3 regions of the Streptomyces asiaticus genome follow, and region 2 is predicted to be linked to each of the others. Evidence: predicted binding sites of a transcription regulator. Region 2 holds the regulator's gene; each other region holds the start of a gene.
The links. Region 2 encodes HrcA, which represses chaperone genes, less so after heat shock. Its sites were predicted from a motif close to TTNGCACTCNGNNNNNCNGAGTGCNAA; they were not measured.
Positions count from the first base shown of each region.

Region 1 (7,366 bases), 2.7 Mb from region 2:
CGTTCATCAGACGTTGATGGCCTGACAGCAATCTGAGCTGTATGCCGTTCGCCCCCGTCCGAAAGAAGACCGCCGTGCCCCGTAGCTCTCGGACGGAGGAGCTCCCGACACCGGCCGCCGACCCTCGGCGGGCCGCCCGGGTGGCCCTCCGCTGGATCAGTGAGCCGGACTGCACCGAGGAGCTCACCCATGCCGAGCTGCTCGACCAGGCGGCCCGGGCCGCCGCCGCGCTCACCCGGCTCGGTGTCCGCGCCGGAGACCGGGTGGCGGTCCATCTGCCGCTGGTGCCCGAGTCCGTGATCGCCACGCTCGCCTGCGGCCGGCTCGACGTCGTCCGCGCCAGCCTCCCCATGGGGCTGCGCCCCCATGAGTTGCGCGACCGGATCAGGGAGGTCGGCGCCAAGGTCGTCATCACCGCGGACGCCGGGCAGCACGGCGGGGAGATACAGCCGCTCAAGCGCCATGTCGACCGGGCGCTGGCCGGCTGCCCCGAGGTGCGGTCCGTACTGGTGGTCCACCGGCTGGCCTGCCCGGTGTCCTGGAGGCCCGGGCGTGACCTGTGGTGGCACGACGAGCTCGGCCGATACACCGAGCCGCTGCCCGGGCCGTATTCTTGAGGCATGAGCACCGCCCCTGCCCCTGGACCGCGCGATCCGGCCGCCGCGCTGAGCTTCGACGATCCCTTCGCGCAGCGGTCATCGGACGATACGGACCACGGGTGGGGTGAGCGGGTTCCCGGCGGCGACAGTGCCGACGATGCCGCTGATCTGGCCCGGTTCCTCGACGAGAAGCCGCCCCACCACCTCTGACGGATTCCTAGGCGCTGGAGCCGCTGCCGCCACCGTCGCAGACGGTGGCGCGCTGTGCCACCAGCTCGTCGCGGATCTCGCGCAGCAGAATGATCTCCTCGGCGTCCGCGACGGCCTGCTCCTCCGCCTTCGCCTCCTTGGCGGCCTTCCGCGCCAGATAGCGCGACATCGGCAGCACCATCAGGAAGTACACCACCGCCGCGGTGATCAGGAAGGTCAGCACGGCTGAGAGCACGCTTCCCCAGAGAATCGGGATGCCGTGGACGATATCGCCCGTGGCGTTGGTCTCGCAGGGCGCCTTGAGACAGGAGCGGTACTTCTCGAGGTCCTTCGTGCCGAAGGCTCCGACTATGGGGTTGATGAGGCCCTTCACTATCGAGTTCACGACGGCGGTGAAAGCGGCTCCGATGACGACCGCGACGGCCAGGTCGATCACATTGCCGCGCATCAGGAAGGCTTTGAACCCCTCCATGACGCTCTGCTTCTCCTCGGTCACCTTCTCCTGACTCAACCCACTGCCTCTCTTTCGCCGCGTCGGTGCTTGAGCGGACGGTTCCGCAACCTACACCCGCAGGTGAAAGGGGCATCAGGGGAGTCGGGGCAGTCGTCGGGGGAGTCGGGGCAGTCAGCGGCGGCATAGTGTCACCGTCAGTCGGGAGTCGGCCGCGGCTCCGGCCAGCGCTGTGGCGTCCGCTCGCGGCACCGTCAGCACCACCAGCGCCCCGCCGCCGTCCGCCGCGCCGTCGAGCGTGCCGCTGTCCGGCGCCCCGTCGCCGCTCGTATCCGCTTCCACCTCGGCCTCCGGCGCGCCGCCGTCGGCTTCGCTGTCCGTCGCGCGGGCGCTTCGAGACCCCGGCACCTCGGCCACCCGGACCCCACGCGCGACCACCCGCGCCGTAGCACCGGAGGAGCGGGCCCGTGCGGCGTCCGGCAGCGGCGTGGCCAGCACATCCACCCGGTCGCCGGGGTGCAGCAGCCGTACCGCCGCGGCGTCGGCGATCCGGACCGGCGCCGAGACCATGGCGGGGCTCGGGCCACCCCGCCGCTCCTCACCCGTGGGCGCGGGCGCGCGGGAGGACACCGCGTCCGTGTGCTCCCGGCCGGACGGCGCGGCGGCCGCGAGCGCGGCGGCCGTCAGCGCGAGCCCGGCCGCCATCGCACGGCGGCGTCGCCGCACGGTCCGCCGCAGCCCGAATCCGCCGGTGCGCCTGGTGCGCCCGGTGCGCACCGGATCGAAGCGGGGCACCGCACGGGCCGGGGGAGCGGAGCGGGGTAACGCGAGGGTGGGGGACGGATGGGACATGGCACATCACCGCCTGCCGGGAGGGTCCGAGTGCTTCTGGCCCCCTCACCATGCCCGCCCCCACCCGATCCCGCTCGGGCCTGTGGACGGCCACCGGGCTGTGGATAACTCGGCCACCCGAGCGAGCGACACCCGCCCCGTCCGGCTGCCCCCGCACCGCGCCTACGGAAGCTCGATCCCCAGGTCCCAGCCGTCGTGGGCGTGGGTGCACAGGCAGTCCCGGGCGGAGGTCTCCGGCAGCCTGCCCACCGCGTCGAAGAGCACCTCGCGCAGTCGGCCCACGTTCTCCCCGAAGACCTTCAGCACCTCGGTGTGGGTGACGCCCTCGCCGGTCTCGACCCCCGCGTCCAGGTCGGTGACCAGCGTCAACGACGTGTAGCAGAGCCCCAGTTCACGGGCGAGTACCGCCTCCGGGTGGCCCGTCATGCCGACCACCGACCAGCCCTGCGCCGCATGCCAGCGCGATTCGGCGCGGGTCGAGAAGCGCGGCCCCTCGACGACGCACATCGTCCCGCCGTCCACCGGCTCCCAGCCGCGTCCGCGCGCCGCGTCCACGGCCGCCTTCCGGCCCACCGGGCAGTACGGGTCGGCGAATGTGGTGTGCACCACGTTCGGGATCCGGCCGTCCGGCAGCTGCTCGCCGTCGAAGTAGGTCTGCGTACGCCCCTTGGTACGGTCCACCAGCTGGTCCGGGACGAGCAGCGTGCCGGGTCCGTACTCCGGCTGAAGCCCGCCGACCGCGCACGGGCCGAAGACCTGCCGCACCCCGAGCGAGCGCAGGGCCCAGAGGTTGGCACGGTAGTTGATGCGGTGTGGCGGCAGATGGTGCTTGCGGCCGTGCCGCGGGAGGAAGGCGACCCGGCGCCCCTCGATGTCGCCGAGGACGAGCGAGTCGCTCGGCGCCCCATAGGGAGTCTCCACGGTGATCTCGGTCACGTCGTCGAGGAACGTGTAGAACCCCGATCCCCCGATGACCCCTATGTCTGCTTGCCTGCTGGTCTCGACCATGTGATCACCCTAGCCATCCGCGCCCGCGCGAACGACACCCCGCCGCCTCCCGGGGGAGGCGGCGGGGTGTCGTTGAAGCCGAGGAACCAGGCGGCCGGATCAGGCGGCCGAGCTCGACGTCGAGGACGACGAAGACGCCGAGGAGGGCGTCGACGACGAAGACGTCGAGGAAGAGGAGTCCGAGGACGAAGACGAGTCCGAGGACGAGGAGGACGACGAGCCGGAGCTGTCGCTCTTCGCCGCCGGCTTGCTGGAGCCGCCGCTCGAGCTGCTGGAGGAGGAGCGGCTGTCGTTCCGGTAGAAGCCGGAGCCCTTGAACACGATGCCGACCGCCGAGAACACCTTCTTCAGGCGTCCCTTGCAGTTGGGGCACTCGGTGAGCGCGTCGTCGCTGAACTTCTGCACCGCCTCGAGGCCCTCGCCGCACTCGGTGCACTGGTACTGATAGGTCGGCACGTTCTTCCTCCTGGCACTCTCACTCAATGAGTGCTAACGACGCTCCATAGTGCAGTATTCCCGCGCGTCAGTCCACTGGGGCGAGACATGCGGTGATCGAACACACCGCCCGAGGCGGCCTCCTACTGGCCCCTCAACCCGCTCCCGTGCCCAGCCAGCCCGCCAGCTTGCCGCCCCGGCCCACCGCCCGCAGCCGCCGCTCCGCCGCGTCGCGCACCGGGTCCGTGGCCACCACCAGCAGCTCGTCGCCGCGCCGCAGCACCGTCGAGGGCAGCGGTACGAAGCTGGTCTCGTCCCGGACCACCAGGGTGACCGCGGCCCCCGGGGGCAGCCGCAGCTCGCCGACCTCGACGCCGTGCATCTTGGACGACCGGGGGATCGACACCGACAGCAGGTGACCGCGCAGCCGCTCCAGTGGCGCCGACTCGATGCCCAGGTCGGCCGGCTCGGGCTCCTCGAGCCGCAGCCGGGGGGCGAGCCAGGGCAGCGTCGGCCCCTGGACCAGGGTGTAGACGATCACCAGCACGAAGACGATGTTGAAGATCCGGCGGCTGTCGGGCACATCGCTGACCACCGGGATGGTCGCCAGCACGATCGGCACCGCCCCGCGCAGCCCCGCCCAGGACAGCAGCGCCTTCTCCCGCCAGGGCAGCCGGAACGGCGCCGTGCTGACCAGGACCGACACCGGGCGGGCCACCACGGTCAGCACCAGCCCCACCGCGAGGGCGGGCAGGATGTCATCGCCCAGCTCATGCGGGGTGACCAGCAGCCCCAGCAGGACGAACATCCCGATCTGGGCGAGCCAGCCCAGCCCCTCGGCGAAGCCGCGCGTCGCCGGCCAGTGCGGCAGCCGTGCGTTGCCCATGATGAGCGAGGCGAGGTAGACGGCGAGGAAGCCGGACCCGTGCGCCAGCGAACCCGCCGCATAGGCGGTCACCGCGATGGCGATCACCGCGATCGGGTACAGACCCGAGGCGGGCAGCGCCACATGCCGCAGGCCGTAGGCGCCCAGCCAGCCGACCGCGATGCCGATCACCGCGCCGATCGCCAGCTCCAGGGCGATCGTGCCGATCAGGGAGTACCAGGAATCCATGGGGCCCTGGCTGGAGAAGGCGACCACCAGGATCACCACAGGGGCGTCGTTGAAGCCCGACTCGGCCTCCAGGACGCCCGTGAGCCGCTTGGGCAGCGGCACCGTGCGCAGCACCGAGAAGACCGCCGCCGCGTCCGTGGACGACACCACCGCGCCGATGATCAGCGCCTGCCGCCAGTCCAGTCCCACCAGGTAGTGCCCTGCCGCCGCGGTGATCCCCACGCTGACCGCGACGCCCACGGTGGACAGGACGGCGGCCGCCGGCAGGGCGGGTTTGATCTCGCCCCACTTCGTGCCCAGACCGCCTTCGGCCAGGATGACGACCAGCGCGGCGTAGCCGAGGATCTGCGTCAGTTCAGCGTCGTTGAAGGTGACGCCGATCCCGTCCGTGCCGATGGCGACGCCGATCCCGAGATAGATCAGCAGCGTGGGCAGTCCACTGCGTGATGACACCCTTACGGCCGCCACCGCGACGAGCAGGACGAGGGAGCAGATCAACAGCAGTTCATTGAGGTGGTGAACAGTCAGGGGCCGACCCTTTCTCGCGGGAGCGGAGGGAACGCTGCGAAGGGGTCCCCACCGACCGGAACTTCATTGCCTTATCTAACATTTTACGGGATCTTGACGCGAGCCTCCCACGGGAAGGCTTCACCGAGGTGTACGAGCCCGGGCGGTGGCCGGTGCAGGACGTCAGTCATGACTCCGCGTAGGGGCGGCGACAGCGCTGCGCCTATGGTTGCTCCAGCACTCCAGGTTCACCCTGCCCCTCGAAGGACAGCGATGCCCGCCAACACAACCGGCTCTTCTCCCAAAAAGAAGAAGAGCCGACGTCTCCGCCTGATCGTGATCGCAGTCGTGCTGCTGCTCGTCGGGGGCGTCGGCTACGGCGCGTACTGGAGCATCAGTACCGTTCGAGCCTCATTCCCGGAGACCACGGGATCGCTGCAGCTGAAGGGGTTGTCCGGCCCCGTGCAGGTCAAACGTGACGGCTACGGGATACCTCAGATCTACGCCGGTACCTCCGAGGACCTCTTCCGCGCCCAGGGGTTCGTCCAGGCCCAGGACCGCTTCTGGGAGATGGACGTCCGCCGCCATATGACCGCGGGCCGGCTCTCGGAGATGTTTGGTTCCGGCCAGGTGGAGACCGACGCGTTCCTGCGCACCATGGGCTGGCACCGGGTGGCCAAGCAGGAGTACGACACCAAGGTGTCGGCCTCGACCAAGAAGTATCTGCGGGCCTACTCCGACGGCGTCAACGCCTACCTCAAGGACCACCAAGGGGACGCGCTGTCGGTCGAGTACGCGGCCCTGGACTTCAAGAACGACGGCTACAAGCCCGAGAAGTGGACCCCGGTCGACTCGTTGGCGTGGCTGAAGGCGATGGCCTGGGACCTGCGCGGCAACATGCAGGACGAGGTGGACCGCGCCCTGGCTTCCAACCGGCTCAGCGCCAAGCAGATAGACGAGCTCTACCCCTCCTACCCGTACAGCCGGAACAAGCCGATCGTCCAGGGCGGCGCCGTCAGCGAGGTCACGGACGAGTTCGACCCCAAGGGCACCCCGGCCGGCTCCACGAGCGGTACGGGCGGCACCGGCTCGGTGGGCGGAGGGGCCACCGGGGCCGCTCAGGGGCTTCAGACGCAGCTGTCCTCGCTCTCCAAGACCCTGGACGACGTCCCGGCGCTGCTGGGCCCGAACGGGACCGGTATCGGCTCCAACTCGTGGGTGGTCTCCGGCAAGTACACGACGACCGGCAAGCCGCTGCTCGCCAACGACCCGCACCTGGCGCCCCAGCTGCCGTCCGTCTGGTACCAGATGGGGCTGCACTGCAAGCAGGTCACCAGCGAGTGTCCGTTCGACGCGGCGGGCTTCACCTTCGCCGGTCTGCCCGGTGTGGTCATAGGTCACAATCAGGACATCAGCTGGGGCATGACCAACCTCGGCGCCGACGTCAGCGACCTGTACCTGGAGAAGGTCACCTCCGACGGCTATCTCTACGACGGCAAGCAGCTCCCGTTCACCACCCGCGAGGAGACCATCAAGGTCGCGGGCGGCGCGAGCCGTAAGATCACCGTCCGCACCACCAACAACGGCCCGATCGTCTCCGACCGCGACGACGAGCTCGCCGGCGTCGGTAAGAGCGCCCCGGTGGGCTCCGGCGCCGATGACGTGGCCCCCGACCGCGGCGACGGCTACGCGGTGGCGCTGAAGTGGACCGCGCTGAACCCGTCCAACACCATGGACTCGGTCTTCAAGCTCAACACCGCCAAGAACTTCAGCGACTTCCGTAAGGCGGCCCGCGACTTCGCGGTCCCCTCCCAGAACCTCATCTACGCCGACACCAAGGGCAACATCGGCTATCAGGCGCCCGGTCAGATCCCGGTGCGCTCCAAGGGCGACGGCCGCTATCCGGCGCCCGGCTGGGACTCGCGCTACAAGTGGAGCAAGTACATTCCGCAGTCGGCGCTGCCCTGGGAGCTCAACCCCGACCGCGGCTATATCGTCACCGCCAACCAGGCCGTCATAGACAAGAAGAACTACCCGTATCTGCTGACCGACGACTGGGGCTACGGCGCGCGGAGCCAGCGCATCACCGACCTCATCGAGTCGAAGGTCAAGGACGGCGGGAAGATCTCCACGGACGACATGCAGTCCCTTCAGATGGACAACAGCAGCGAGATCGCCAAGCTGCTGACG
Region 1 covers NZ_JAGSHX010000006.1:5,516,354-5,523,719, forward strand. The annotation lists gene KHP12_RS30970 (AMP-binding protein) at 75-617, shown strand; gene KHP12_RS30975 (hypothetical protein) at 621-809, shown strand; gene mscL (large conductance mechanosensitive channel protein MscL) at 817-1,305, opposite strand; gene KHP12_RS30985 (RcpC/CpaB family pilus assembly protein) at 1,435-2,112, opposite strand; gene KHP12_RS30990 (S-methyl-5'-thioadenosine phosphorylase) at 2,275-3,120, opposite strand; gene KHP12_RS30995 (FmdB family zinc ribbon protein) at 3,220-3,576, opposite strand; gene KHP12_RS31000 (potassium/proton antiporter) at 3,710-5,197, opposite strand; gene KHP12_RS31005 (penicillin acylase family protein) at 5,450-7,366, shown strand, end outside.
Region 1: the regulator HrcA is predicted to act here: its motif matches at 3,587-3,613, upstream of KHP12_RS30995 (FmdB family zinc ribbon protein).

Region 2 (7,366 bases):
GCTGCGGGTCGGCTCGGGGGCCTCCGTGGTCCGGTGCTCCCAAGGGTGGCTACGGGTCGGCTCCGGGGCCTCGGTCGTCCGGTGCTCCCAAGGGTGGCTACGGGTCGGCTCGGGGGCCTCCGTGGTCCGGTGCTCCCAGGGGCGACTCCGGGTCGGCCGGGGGCTCTCGGTGTCCGAACCGCCGCCCTGGCACTCCCCGATCACATTCGCCTCGAAGACCTTCCGGCCGTCCACCTGGCCGGTCAAGTCGCCCCGGACGCAGTGGTCCTCCCGGACGTAGGTGACCCGGCCCCTGATCCTGACGTCCTTGTCGTTGTCGGTCCTGCCGTGGCAGTCCACCCGTGCGTCGGTCTCCCCGGCCCGCTCGCTCTGCGAGGGCGAAGCGGCACCCGCCGTACGGCCGTGCCGGAACTCGGCGTTGCAGCTCATCCAGCGGACGCCGACACCGCCCCGCTCCAGCGCCTCGGTGGCGACCTGGTCCGTGGTGATCGCGATCGTCACGGAGCTGATGCCGCCGCCCGTGGGCTCACATGCCGTCACCGCGACCACCGCCGCGCCGACCGCCGCGACGGCGAAGAGCGTCCGTCCCCCTCGTGCCCGCCGTGCCCACCGTGCCCGTCGTGCCTGCCTTGCCTGGCTCAATACCCCCATAGGGGATAGGTTCCCATCGGCCGACGCGAACCGGAAGGCCGTCCTCGGCCAGGTGCGGACGTACCCGGGGAGGGGCCCCGGGGGGCTCTCACCCCGCTCCGGAGGGGCCCTCAGCCCCAGCGGCCGGTGCGGCCGAGCAGCAGCGCGGCGGCCGCCGTTCCGGCCGTGGAGGTGCGCAGCACGCTCGGGCCCAGCCGGTACGGCAGCGCGCCCGCCTCGGCGAAGGCCGCCAACTCCTCCGGGGACACGCCTCCTTCGGGCCCGACGACCAGTACGATCTCGCCACTCGTGGGCAGTTGGGCCGTCGCGAGCGGCTCGCCGCCCTCCTCGTGGAGCACGGCGGCGAATCGGGCCTCGGCGAGCAGCCGGGTTACCTGCCGGGTCGTCATCGCGTCCGTGACCTCGGGGAAGGTCAGCCGACGGGACTGCTTGCCCGCCTCGCGCGCGGTCGACCGCCACTTGCCGAGCGCCTTGAGGCCGCGCTCGCCCTTCCACTGGGTGATACAGCGGGCGGCCGACCACGGCACGACGGCGTCCACGCCGGTCTCCGTCATGGTCTCCACCGCCAGTTCGCCCCGGTCGCCCTTGGGCAGCGCCTGGACGACGGTGATCCTCGGGTCCGGGGCCGCCTCCCGGCGCACCTCGTCCACCGCGACCTCCAGCCGGTCCTTGCCCTCCACGGCCGCCACGGTGCCCTGGACGCCCGTACCGTGGCCGTCCGTCAGCACGACCGGCTCACCGACGCGCAGCCGCCTTACGGACACCGCGTGGCGTCCCTCCGGACCCTCCAGCCGGACCCGGGCCCCCGCGGCCGCGCCCGCCAGGGAGTCGGCCACGAACACCGGGGCGGTCACGACACCGCACCCCACTGGGGCTGAAGGCCCAACGCGGCCCGAGCCGCGTCGAGTTCCACCGCGAGCGTCTCCACCAGCCGCGCGGCGGGCAGATCACGCGCCAGCCGGTGGCCCTGCCCGGCCCACAGCGCCATCCCCTGGGGGTCACCCGCCTTGGCGGCCGCCTTACGGAGGCCGGAGGTCATGTGGTGCAGCTGGGGGTAGGCGGCGGGCGCGTACGGGGCGTGCTCGCGCATGAAGCGGTTGACCAGGCCCCGGGCCGGGCGCCCGGAGAAGGCGCGGGTCAGCTCGGTGCGGCCGAACAGCGGATCCGTCATCGCCTGCTTGTGCAGGGCGTTCGCCCCGGACTCGGGGCACACCAGGAACGCGGTCCCCAGCTGGGCCGCGACCGCGCCCGCGGACAGCGCGGCGGCGATCTGCGAACCGCGCATGATCCCGCCCGCCGCGATGATCGGGATCTGGACGTACTCACGGACCAGCGTGATCAGCGACAGCAGCCCGAGCCCGACACCCATCCCGTCCGCGGCCGGGTCATTGCTGTACGTGCCCTGGTGACCGCCGGCCTCCACACCCTGCACACAGACGGCGTCGGCGCCCGCCCACTGGGCGGTCTGCGCCTCGACGGGCGAGGTCACGGTGACGACCGTACGGGTGCCGACCTTGGCGAGGGCGTCGAGGACGGCGCGGGTCGGGCAGCCGAAGGTGAACGAGACGACCGGAACGGGGTTGTCGAGAAGCACGGCGAGCTTGGCGTCGTACGCGTCGTCCGAGCCCGACTCCGGGTCGCCCAGCGGGGTCTCGTACCAGGCCGCCTCACCCGCGAGCCGCTCGCCGTAGGCCGCGACGGCGGCCGGGTCGGGGTTGGGCGGCTGCGGCATGAACAGATTCATGCCGAAGGGCCGGCCGGTCAGCCCCCGCAGCTGTTTGATCTCCTCATACATCGCCTCCGGCGTCTTGTAGCCGGCGGCGAGGAAACCGAGGCCACCGGCCTCGGAGACAGTGGCGGCGAGCTGCGGGCAGGAGGCTCCACCCGCCATCGGCGCCTGCACGATCGGGTACCGGTAAAGATCGGTCAGCGCGGAGGACATGGCCACATCGTGTCATGCCCTCCGCACCAGCTCACCACCGGATCAAGGGCGTCGCGAGCCGATTCCCGGCCGGAACGCCTACCGTCCGTTGAACGCGTCCTTCAGCCGCGAGAACAGCCCCTGCTGCCCCGGCTTGCCGCACTCCCCCGGGGGCCAACCCCCGTACCCCCGGCCGAAGCGCCTACCGTCCGTTGAACGCGTCCTTCAGCCGCGAGAACAGCCCCTGCTGCCCCGGCTTGAACTCGCCGGTCGGGCGCTCCTCGCCGCGCAGCTTGGACAGCCGCCGCAGCAGCTCCTCCTGCTCCGGGTCGAGCTTGGTCGGGGTGGTCACCTCGACGTGCACGATCAGGTCGCCCCGGCCGCCGCCGCGCAGATGGGTGACGCCGCGCTGGTGCAGCGGGACCGACTGGCCGGACTGGGTGCCGGGTCGGATGTCGATCTCCTCCAGGCCGTCCAGCGTCTCCAGCGGCACCTTGGTGCCGAGGGCCGCCGCGGTCATCGGGATCGTCACCGTGCAGTGCATGTCGTCGCCGCGCCGCTGGAAGACGGGGTGCGGCACCTCGTGGATCTCCACGTACAGGTCGCCCGCCGGGCCGCCGCCCGGTCCGACCTCGCCCTCACCGGCCAGCTGGATCCTGGTGCCGTTGTCCACACCGGCGGGGATCTTCACCGTAAGGGTGCGCCGCGAGCGGATCCGGCCGTCGCCCGCGCACTCCGGGCACGGGGTCGGCACCACGGTGCCGAAGCCCTGGCACTGCGGGCACGGCCGCGAGGTCATGACCTGGCCCAGGAAGGACCGCGTCACCTGGGAGACCTCACCGCGGCCACGGCACATGTCACAGGTCTGCGCCGAGGTGCCCGGCGCCGCGCCCTCGCCGCTGCACGTCGTGCAGACGACCGCGGTGTCGACCTGGATGTCCTTGGTGGTCCCGAACGCGGCCTCGCTGAGCTCCACGTCCAGCCGGATCATCGCGTCCTGACCGCGCCGGGTCCTGGAACGCGGACCGCGCTGCGAGGCGGTGCCGAAGAACGCGTCCATGATGTCGGAGAAGTTGCCGAAACCCGCGCCGAAGCCGCCGGCGCCACCGCCGCCCGGCCCGGCGTTCGGGTCCCCACCCAGGTCGTAGACCTGCTTCTTCTGCGGGTCCGACAAGACCTCATAAGCGGCGTTGATCTCCTTGAACCGCTCCTGGGTCTTCGGATCCGGGTTCACGTCCGGATGCAGCTCTCGGGCGAGCCGCCGGAATGCCTTCTTGATCTGGTCCTGCGAGGCATCACGAGGCACGCCCAGGACTGCGTAGTAGTCCGTCGCCACTTACGACTCCGCCAGGATCTGTCCGACGTAACGTGCCACTGCGCGTACCGCTCCCATCGTTCCGGGGTAGTCCATGCGGGTCGGTCCGACCACGCCGAGTTTGGCGACCGCCTCGTCGCCGGAACCGTAGCCGACCGCGACGACCGAGGTGGCAGTCAGCCCCTCGTGAGCATTCTCATGCCCGATCCGCACGGTCATACCCGAGTCCTTGGCCTCGCCCAGCAGCTTGAGGAGGACGACCTGCTCCTCGAGTGCCTCCAGAACGGGCCGGATCGTCAGGGGGAAATCATGCACGAAACGCGTGAGGTTCGCGGTGCCGCCGATCATCAGCCGCTCCTCGGTCTCCTCCACGAGCGTCTCGAGCAAGGTCGACAGCACGATCGAGACGGTCCCCCGGTCCTCCTGTTCGAAGGACTCCGGAAGATCCTGCACCAACTGCGGCACATCCGCGAAACGCCGCCCCACGACCCGGCTGTTGAGCCGGGCGCGCAGATCGGCGAGCGAATCCTCGGTGACCGGGGTGGGGCAGTCGACCATGCGCTGCTCCACCCGCCCGGTGTCGGTGATCAGCACCAGCATCACCCGGGCCGGGGCCAGCGGGAGCAGCTCCACATGGCGCACCGTCGAACGGGTCAGCGACGGATACTGCACCACCGCCACCTGCCGGGTCAGCTGCGCCAGCAGCCGGACCGTGCGCCCCACCACGTCGTCGAGGTCGACCGCACCGTCCAGGAAGTTCTGAATGGCCCGCCGCTCCGGGCTGGACAGCGGCTTGACTCCGGCCAGCTTGTCCACGAAGAGGCGATAGCCCTTGTCCGTGGGGATCCGCCCGGCGCTCGTATGCGGCTGGGCGATGAACCCCTCGTCCTCCAGAGCGGCCATGTCGTTACGCACCGTGGCCGGGGAGACCCCCAGCCGGTGCCGCTCGGTGAGCGCCTTGGAGCCGACCGGCTCCTCCGTCCCCACATAGTCCTGGACAATGGCACGCAGCACCTCGAGTCTGCGTTCGCTGAGCACCCCGCGCACCTCCAGTCCAGCGGTCTCATCAGGTCGTCCGTCTGGCACTCACCGGGCACGAGTGCCAGAGCCCCTCCGCCAGTGTACGGCGGGGTGCGGTGGCATGGGCAAGAGCCGCCGTCGGCAGCAACTCTCCCCCATCCCCATTGAGCTAGCGTCGCGGTATGGAGACGTGTTGGGAAGAGGCGGGCTGGGAGCGGCTCGCGCCCGGTGTGGCCCGCCGTCGGATGCCGGAGTGGGACGAGACGGTCGGCGTGGTCGTCGGACGGACCGACATCCTCGTCGTGGACACCGGCGCGACCCTGCGCGCCGGGGCCGAACTGCGCTCCGGGATCACCCGGCTGACCGGCCGCCGCCCCACCCGGATCGCGCTCACCCATCCGCACTTCGACCATGTCCTGGGCTCGGCCGCCTTCGCGGGCTGCGAGGTCTACGGAGCCACGGGCCTGGACGAGCTGCTGCGCCGTGAGCGGGAGACGCTGCGCGAGGACGCGATCCGCCACGGGGTGGACCGGGACGCCGCCACCGAGGCAGTGGACCATCTGGCCTCCCCGCACCACCTGGTCTGCGGGGAGCTCAGCCTCGACCTCGGCGGCCGTACGGCGCTGCTGGCCAATGTGGGGCCGGGCCACACCGCCCATGACCTGGCCGTCCTGGTGCCCGGCCGGCCCGAGGTGGTCTTCTGCGGCGATCTGGTGGAGGAGTCCGGGACGCCCCAGGCCGGGCCCGACGCGATCCCCGGCCACTGGCCCGCCGCCCTCGACCGGCTGCTCGCCCTCGGCGGCGCGGACGCGCGGTACGTCCCGGGGCACGGCTCCGTGGTGGACGCCGCGTTCGTACGGGCCCAACGCGACGAACTGGCCGCCCGCTTCGGCGTGTCCGGCTAGCCGTCGCTCTAGGCGTTCGCCTAGTCGTTCGCCCGGTTGCGCGTCTGCGGGAGCGGGTGGCCGTCGCGCGCTATCGTCATCCGGATGCGACAGTACGACCCGGACCTGACCCCGCCCTGGAAGCGGCAGCGGCCCGCTCCCGAGGTCCCCGCCGAACCGGACCTCGTCGTAGAGGAGGTCACCACCGGATTCTGTGGTGCCGTGATCCGCTGTGAGAAGACCGCCCAGGGTCCGACGGTCACTCTGGAGGACCGCTTCGGCAAACATCGCGTCTTCCCCATGGAGCCGCGCGGTTTTCTGCTCGAGGGGCGTGTCGTCACGCTCGTCCGCCCGCGTGCGGCGGCCCCCAGCGCGCCGCGGCGCACGGCCTCGGGGTCGATCGCCGTGCCGGGAGCCCGTGCGAGGGTCGCCCGCGCGGGGCGCATCTATGTCGAGGGGCGCCATGACGCGGAGCTGGTCGAGCGGGTCTGGGGCGACGATCTGCGCATCGAGGGTGTCGTCGTGGAGTACCTGGAGGGCGTCGACGACCTGCCCGCCATCGTCGACGACTTCGCCCCCGGCCCGGACGCCCGGCTCGGCGTCCTCGTCGACCATCTGGTGACGGGCTCCAAGGAGTCCCGTATCGCCGCGCAGGTCACCGGCGAGCATGTGCTGGTCCTCGGCCACCCCTACATCGACATCTGGGAGGCCGTGAAGCCGTCCTCCCTCTCCATCCCGGCCTGGCCGACGGTGCCGCACGGCCAGGACTGGAAGAAGGGTGTCTGCCGCGCCCTGGGCTGGCCGGAGAACACCGGGGCCGCCTGGCAGCGGATCCTGTCCTCGGTCCACTCCTACAAGGACCTCCAGCCGGAGCTCCTGGGGCGGGTGGAGGAGCTGATCGACTTCGTGACGGCCCCACGGGGCTGACGGCCTCCGTGAGGGGCTGACGGTCTCCGTACGGGCTGACGGTCTCCGTACGGGCTGACGGTCTCCGTACAGGGCTTGACGGCCTCCGTACGGCCCTATGGCTCCCGTACGGGCTAATGGCCTCCGTACGGGCCAAGTGGCCGTCGTACGGGCTGACGGCCGCCGTAAGGGCTCCCGTACGGGCTGACGGCCCCGCCCCGCCTCAGTCCACCAGGTCCCGCACCACCGCGTCCGCCAGCAGCCGCCCCCGGAGCGTGAGCACGGCCTGCCCGCGCCCGTACGGCTCCGGCTCCAGCAGGCCGTCCTCCAGGGCCCGTGCCGCGGCCGCCGCCCCGGCCGGGCGCAGCAGCTCCAGCGGGCAGCCCTCGGCCAGCCGCAGCTCCAGCAGGATCCGCTCCACCCGGCGCTCCTCGGCGGACAGCAGCTCCCGGCCCGCGCCGGGCGACCGGCCCTCGCCCAGGGCCTGTGCGTACGCCCCGGGGTGCTTCACGTTCCACCACCGCACGCCGCCCACATGGCTGTGCGCGCCGGGGCCCGCGCCCCACCAGTCGGCGCCGCGCCAGTACAGCTCGTTGTGGCGGCAGCGCCCGGCGGGCGAGGTGGCCCAGTTGGAGACCTCGTACCAGGCGAACCCGGCGGCCGACAGGG
Region 2 covers NZ_JAGSHX010000006.1:2,831,444-2,838,809, forward strand. The annotation lists gene KHP12_RS19620 (hypothetical protein) at 1-651, opposite strand, end outside; gene KHP12_RS19625 (16S rRNA (uracil(1498)-N(3))-methyltransferase) at 762-1,505, opposite strand; gene KHP12_RS19630 (nitronate monooxygenase) at 1,502-2,593, opposite strand; gene dnaJ (molecular chaperone DnaJ) at 2,775-3,908, opposite strand; gene hrcA (heat-inducible transcriptional repressor HrcA) at 3,909-4,925, opposite strand; gene KHP12_RS19645 (MBL fold metallo-hydrolase) at 5,090-5,812, shown strand; gene KHP12_RS19650 (DUF3097 domain-containing protein) at 5,897-6,718, shown strand; gene hemW (radical SAM family heme chaperone HemW) at 6,921-7,366, opposite strand, start outside.

Region 3 (7,366 bases), 2.5 Mb from region 2:
GTCCTCACCGTGAACATCGGCCGCGCGATGCCGAGCGCCCACACCGATTGCCCGGCGGGCACCGGTATCGACAAGCGGCCCGTCGACCGCCTGGTACGGGTCACGGCCCCCGGGCCGAAGGGCCAGGCCGGAAGCGGTCTGGCCGGTGACTCGGTCTGCGACCTCCGCCACCACGGCGGCGACGACCAGGCCGTCTACGCCTACGCCCGGGAGGACCTCGACGTCTGGGAGCGGGAGCTGGGCCGCGAACTGGCCAACGGCTCCTTCGGCGAGAACCTCACCACCAGCGGTATCGACGTCAACGGCGCCCTCATCGGCGAGCTCTGGCGGGTGGGGAGCGAGCTGCTGCTGGAGGTGACCTCACCGCGCATCCCGTGCCGTACGTTCGCCGGCTGGCTGGGCGAGCGGGGGTGGCTCAAGCGGTTCACCCAGGCCGCCGTCCCCGGTGCGTATCTGCGGGTGCTCGAGCCCGGCGAGATCCGCTCGGGCGACGCCGTCGAGATCGTGCACCGGCCCGACCACGAGGTGACGGTCGCGTTCCTCTTCCGCGCCGAGACCACGGAGCGGGAGCTGCTGCCGAGGGTGCTGGCGGCCGGTGAGGCACTGCATCCGGAGGCGCGGAAGACCGCCCTGAAATACCGGTCCGCGAAGACGATCTGACGGATCCGCACCGACGGAAGCGCTCATTCCGACGCAGATCGCTCGCGCTGCCGCTCGGCGGTCCGCCGGGGCCCGCCGTGGCCGATAACGTGCGCGTATGACGACTGCATTGATTACCGGAACCACCGCGGGCATCGGCGCCGCCTTCGCGGGCCGGCTCGCCGCCGACGGGCACAATCTGGTGCTCGTCGCACGCGATGAGAAGCGGCTGCGGGAGCAGGCGGCGGATCTGCACGACCGGCACGGCGTGGAGGCGGACGTGCTGGTGGCGGACCTCTCCGAGGATGACGGGATCGCTGCGGTCGAGGCCCGGCTGAAGGACCGTACCCACCCGGTCGATCTGCTCGTCAACAACGCCGGTTTCGGCAACCGCGCCCGCTATCTGGAAGTGCCGATCACCGATGAGCTGCGGATGCTGAAGCTGCACTGCGAGGCGGTGCTGCGGCTGACCAGCGCGGGGGCCGGGACGATGCGGGACCGGGGGCGCGGCGGGGTGATCAATGTGGCGTCGGTCGCGGCCTTCTTCCCGCGCGGGACGTACGGGGCGAGCAAGGCGTGGGTCGTGCAGTTCACGCAGGGCGCGGCGAAGGACCTGGCCCGCTCGGGGGTGCGGCTGATGGCGCTGTGCCCGGGGTTCGTCCGTACGGAGTTCCACGCGCGGGCGGGGATCAAGGACACCAGCGTGCCGAGCTGGATGTGGCTGGACCCGGACCGGCTGGTCACGGCGGCGCTGAAGGATTTCGCCCGGGGTAAGTCGCTGTCCATCCCGGACCCGCGCTACAAGGCGATGTCGAGCCTGGCGAAGCTGGCCCCGCGCTCGGCCCTCTCCTCCCTCTCCTCCAAGGTCGGCCGCCCCCCGGCCAAGGGGTAGCCGCCCGGCGGAACCGGAACACGCGAAGGCGCGGCCGCCCAGCTGGGCGGCCGCGCCTTCGCGCTGCTTGCGGCAGAACGCCGGAGCGTCAGTGCGCGTGACCGTGGCCGTGGCCGGCGGCCTCGGCCTCTTCCTCGGCCGGCTTCTCGACCACCAGGGTCTCGGTGGTGAGCAGCAGCGAGGCGATCGACGCCGCGTTCTCCAGCGCGGAGCGGGTGACCTTGACCGGGTCGATGACGCCGGCCTTCACCAGGTCGCCGTACTCCTCGGTGGCCGCGTTGTAGCCGTGGCCCTTCTGGAGCTCGGCGACCTTCGAGGTGATCACGTAGCCCTCGAGACCGGCGTTCTCGGCGATCCAGCGCAGCGGCTCGACCGCGGCGCGGCGGACCACGGCGACACCGGTGGCCTCGTCACCCTCCAGGCCCAGGCTGTTCTCCAGCACCTTCGCGGCGTGGACCAGCGCGGAGCCACCACCGGAGACGATGCCCTCCTCGACCGCGGCGCGGGTCGCGGAGATGGCGTCCTCCAGGCGGTGCTTCTTCTCCTTGAGCTCGACCTCGGTGGCCGCGCCCACGCGGATCACGCACACGCCGCCGGCCAGCTTGGCGAGCCGCTCCTGGAGCTTCTCGCGGTCCCAGTCGGAGTCCGTGGACTCGATCTCGGCCTTGATCTGGGCGATGCGGCCGGAGACCTCGTCCGCCTTGCCGCCACCGTCGACGATCGTGGTGTCGTCCTTGGTGACGGTCACGCGGCGGGCGGTGCCCAGCACGTCCAGGCCGACCTGGTCGAGCTTGAGGCCGACCTCCTCGGCGATGACGGTGCCGCCCGTAAGGGTGGCGATGTCGCCGAGCATGGCCTTACGGCGGTCACCGAAGCCCGGGGCCTTCACCGCGACCGCGTTGAAGGTGCCGCGGATCTTGTTGACGACGAGGGTGGAGAGGGCCTCGCCCTCCACGTCCTCGGCGATGATCAGCAGCGGCTTGCTGGCGTTGGCCTGGATGATCTTCTCCAGGAGCGGCAGCAGGTCCTGGATGGAGGAGATCTTGCCCTGGTGGATCAGGATGTACGGGTCGTCGAGGACGGCCTCCATCCGCTCCTGGTCGGTGACCATGTACGGCGAGAGGTAGCCCTTGTCGAAGGCCATGCCCTCGGTGAAGTCGAGCTCCAGACCGAAGGTGTTGGACTCCTCGACGGTGATGACACCGTCCTTGCCGACCTTGTCCATCGCCTCGGCGATCAGCTCGCCGACCTGCTTGTCCTGGGCGGACAGCCCGGCCACGGCGGCGATGTCGGACTTCTCGTCGATCGGGCGGGCGGTGGCCAGCAGGTCGTCCGAGACGGCCTTGACCGCCGCGTCGATGCCCTTCTTCAGGGCGGCCGGGGAGGCGCCGGCGGCCACGTTCTTCAGGCCCTCGCGCACCAGCGCCTGGGCCAGCACGGTGGCCGTGGTGGTGCCGTCACCCGCGATGTCGTTGGTCTTGGTCGCCACCTCCTTGACGAGCTGCGCGCCAAGGTTCTCGTACGGGTCCTCGACCTCGACCTCACGGGCGATCGTGACACCGTCGTTGGTGATGGTGGGGGCACCGAACTTCTTGTCGATGACGACATTGCGGCCACGGGGGCCGATGGTCACCTTGACGGTGTCCGCGAGCTTGTTGACGCCGCGCTCGAGGGCGCGACGGGCGTCCTCGTCGAACTTCAGGATCTTCGCCATGAGTTGCGTATGTCCTCTCAAACAAGCCGTGCCCCGACCCCGGTTTCAGATGACACGGGCACCGGGGCACGGCTCATAGGCAAAACTTCGGTGATTACTTCTCGACGATCGCGAGGACGTCGCGAGCCGAGAGGACGAGGTACTCCTCGCCGCTGTACTTCACCTCGGTGCCGCCGTACTTGCTGTAGAGCACGACGTCACCGACGGAGACGTCGAGCGGAAGGCGCTTGCCGTCCTCGAAGCGGCCCGGGCCCACAGCCAGGACGACGCCCTCCTGGGGCTTTTCCTTGGCGGTGTCCGGAATGACCAGGCCTGAAGCCGTGGTCTGCTCGGCGTCGAGCGGCTGGACCACAATGCGGTCCTCGAGCGGCTTGATGGCAACCTTGGAGCTGGTGGTCGTCACGATCCGACCTCCCCCTTCGGAGATCTCACGGGGTCAACTGTCTGAGGTGGCGACCAGGTGGATCCGTCGTCGCGGGTGCCGGACCTGCCCGTCGCTGTATCCCTGGCACTCATCGGTCCCGAGTGCCAGCCTCGACATTATGACGCGGTTAGCACTCAGTCAACTAGAGTGCCAAGCGACGCGGTGCCGGCCTCGGGACGGCGCCCCATGACCGCCTTACGGTCGCCATGAACAACAGGCCGTGGAGGTCAGATGTAGTGGCGGCCAGATGCAGTGGGGGCCAGATGCAGTGGGGGCCAGATGTAGTGGCGGTCAGATGTAGTCCTCCAGCCGAGCCACCGCGAACCCCTGCGCCTGAACCTCCCGCAGCAGCGAAGTGATCATGTCGGTCATCGTCGCGCCCTTCAACATGTCCGGGCCGCGGAAGTGGGCGAGGATGATGTCCCCGGGCCGGAGCCCGCTGCCCGAGCGGTACACCAGTCCGTCGGGCTCCATCTCCGCGCGCCACAGCACCACCTTCCCCAGCCCGCAGTCCGCCGCCGCCCGCAGCGTGTTCCAGTCGTAGTCCCCGTAAGGCGGACGGAAGAGGTGGGGCTCCAGGCCGAGGCGGTAGTGGAGGACGTCCTGCTGACCGCAGATCTCCCGGAGCTGGAATTCGTAGTCCTGGCCCGCGAGCTTGGGGTGGGTGAGGGTGTGGTTGCCGATCCGGTTCCCGAGCTCACGCAGCCGGCGGAAGTAGCCGTAGTGGTCGCCGATCACCTCGTCCTCCAGGAACTGCGTGAACGGCAGACCGAGGTCCCGGGCCTGGTCGACGAAGGCCGGGTCCTTCTCGATCCCGTCGTCGAGCGTCAGGAAAACCACCCGATCGGTGGTGGCGACCCGGCGGATGACCGTCGCCAGTCCGGGTACCGGTGGCCACATCGCGGCGAGCGGTGGCTTGACCCTGGGCGGGCGCGGCGGCGGGGTCAGGGGCCGGTCGAGCCCCCAGCGGCGGTACGCGTCCGGGAACGCGCCCGGCGCGGAGCCCGGCGCCGCCGGGCCCGATGGCGGCGTGCCGTCCTCGTGCCCGCCCAACGGCGGCGGCCCGGAGGCCCCGGACACGGTGTGCGGACCGGCGGAGGACGACGACAGAAGGCCGGCCGCCTTCCCTGTCCGGGTGTGCGGCCCGGAAGCGCCGAGCGCCCCGCAGCCGGCGAGCACGGCCGCGGCGGCGGTGAGAACCAGACACCTTGAAAGACCAGCCTTGATCATCATCACAAAAGCGATCTTCAGCTCTATCGCGCCGACCCGCGCGCCGAGCGCGGTGCGAATGCTCCCCTGGGAGCGGAGAGAATGGGCCATGTGGACGTTGACGCCTTCGATTCACTGCTCGGCGACGAGGGGCAGGCGCTGCTCTCGGCGCTCCGCGACTACGACCCGGCGAAGGAGCTCGCCACCGCGACGCGGCTGCGCCGCGACCATCCCCCGGCGCTGGTCTCGGCGGCCCTGACCCAGGCCGCGCTGCGGCAGCGGGCGGTGGCCAAATTCGGCCCCGAGGACGCGCACCGCATGTACTTCACGCCGAACGGCGTCGAGCAGTCCACCCGCACCTCCGTGGCCGCGTACCGCGCCTCCCGCTTCGCGGAGTTCGGCGTCCGCCGCATGGCCGATCTGTGCTGCGGCATCGGCGGCGACGCGATCGCGCTCGCCCGCGCCGGGATCTCCGTACTCGCCGTCGATCGCGACCCGCTGACCTGCGCCGTCACCCGCGCCAACGCCGAGGCGCTCGGCCTGGCCGAGCTCATCGAGGTCCGCTGCGCCGATGTCACCGAGGTCGACACCCGGGACTTCGACGCGGTCTTCGTCGACCCGGCCCGGCGCGGCGGCCGGGGCCGCGTCTTCGACCCCGAGGCGTACTCCCCGCCCCTCTCCTGGGCCATCGAGGCCGCCCGCACCACGCCGCGCGCCGCCCTCAAGATCGCCCCCGGGGTGCCGCACGAGGCGGTCCCCGAGGACGCGGAGGCCGAGTGGATCTCGGACCACGGCCATGTGAAGGAGGCCGTCCTGTGGTTCGGCACCGCCCGCCCCGGGCTGCGCCGCGCCACGCTGCTGCCGAGCGGCCACTCCCTGATCGGCACCCCGCTCCTCCCCGACCCCGAGCCCGGCCCGGTCGGCCGCTGGCTCTACGAGCCGGACGGCGCCGTCATCCGCGCCCATCTCGTGGCCGATGTGGCGGCCCGCGTCGGCGGCCGTCTGATCGACCCGACGATCGCCTACATCACGACGGACGAGCTGCGCCCGACGCCGTACGCCACCGCGTACGAGATCACGGATGTGCTGCCGTTCAACCTGAAGAAGCTCAAGGCGCTGCTGCGGGAGCGGGAGGTCGGCGTCGCGACCATCAAGAAGCGGGGGTCGGCGGTCGAGCCGGAGCAGCTCCGCAAGAAGCTGCGCCTCGAGGGTGGGAACGCCTGCACGATCGTGCTGACGCGGTCGGCGGGCTCCCCCACGATGCTGCTGGGCCACCCGGCCCAGACCCTGCCCGCCGGGTCTTGACGCCCGCGGCGGGCTGATCCGCGCCCCGCAGCACCGATACGCGGCCCCGCCGCGTGGTGGGGCCCCGCCCTGGACCCCGGCCGGACGCCCCGGATACGCGCGGGCGTCGCCTGCGGCGGCCTGTTCCCCACCCCGCCCCTTCCCGCAGCATCAATATGCGGCTCCGCCGCGTGGTGGGGCTCCGCCCCAGACCCCCGTATGCCGACCCCGACCAGCCCACCGGTACAGGCGCCCACGGCGCAATGCTCAGCCCGACGCCCCCGGGAGCCCAGGGACGGAGCGAAACCAGGGCCCCACCCCAGGCCCCACCCCGACGACCCGGAGGTGCACGGGCGTCCGCCCAGCCATCCGCCGCGCGGGCGTGCCGACCGCGGCCAGCCCGCCGGTGGAGGCATTCACGGCGGTGACGGCCGGCCCGTCGATCCCCGGGGTCCAGGGCCGAGCCCCTGGTTACGGGAAGGGGCGGGGAGGGGAAAGATCCGCCGGACGATCCAGGCCGGGCCCACGTTGGGGAATTCCCTAAACCCGGACCACTTCATGAGGCCGCTCACGCCCCGCAGGTTACGGTCAACGCCTCGGGAGTTACGGCAACGCGTCGACGTGACAGCGCGTTTGGGCCCGACGAAAGAGCGTGTGAGTATGACGGCTTCCGCCACCGAAAGCGGCGCCAAGCGATCGTTCACCGCACGCATTGCGGGACCGCCCCGATTCGAGCGTGGAAAGGCTCGGCCTCATCGCCGACTTCCGTTCGTTCGTCGGCGCGGCCGTACCGGATGACTACTGGGGCAACGCCCCGAACGACTTCTCCCCCATCCCCATTCCCTGGACCGTGCATATCGCGCCGACCCCGGCCGACCAGGACGGCGGCCGCGATGTGCACATCGCGCTGCCCCGCACCCACGTCCGGGCCCTCAAGGAGCCGTCCTGGGTCGGGCGGTTCCACCGTTACGCGGATTCCGGCCAGGCATTTCCGCTGACGTTCGCCGCGGCGGGCTAAGCCCCGTCCTCCTCCTTGCCCGCGAGTTCGAACCAGACCCCCTTGGCGTACAAGCCCACCGCGTCCCCCTCCGCCGTCCCCCATGCGTCGGCCAGGGCCGCCACCAGCCCGAGGCCGCGGCCGTGGAGGCGGTCCCCCTCGGGGAGGCAGGCGGCGGTGGGGAGTTCGGCGGAGGCGTCGTAGACC
Region 3 covers NZ_JAGSHX010000006.1:5,310,562-5,317,927, reverse strand. The annotation lists gene KHP12_RS30180 (MOSC domain-containing protein) at 1-660, shown strand, start outside; gene KHP12_RS30175 (SDR family NAD(P)-dependent oxidoreductase) at 758-1,531, shown strand; gene groL (chaperonin GroEL) at 1,620-3,245, opposite strand; gene groES (co-chaperone GroES) at 3,340-3,648, opposite strand; gene KHP12_RS30160 (polysaccharide deacetylase family protein) at 3,961-4,989, opposite strand; gene KHP12_RS30155 (class I SAM-dependent methyltransferase) at 4,981-6,183, shown strand; gene KHP12_RS30150 (hypothetical protein) at 6,899-7,180, shown strand; gene KHP12_RS30145 (ATP-binding protein) at 7,177-7,366, opposite strand, start outside.
Region 3: the regulator HrcA is predicted to act here: its motif matches at 3,797-3,823, upstream of groES (co-chaperone GroES).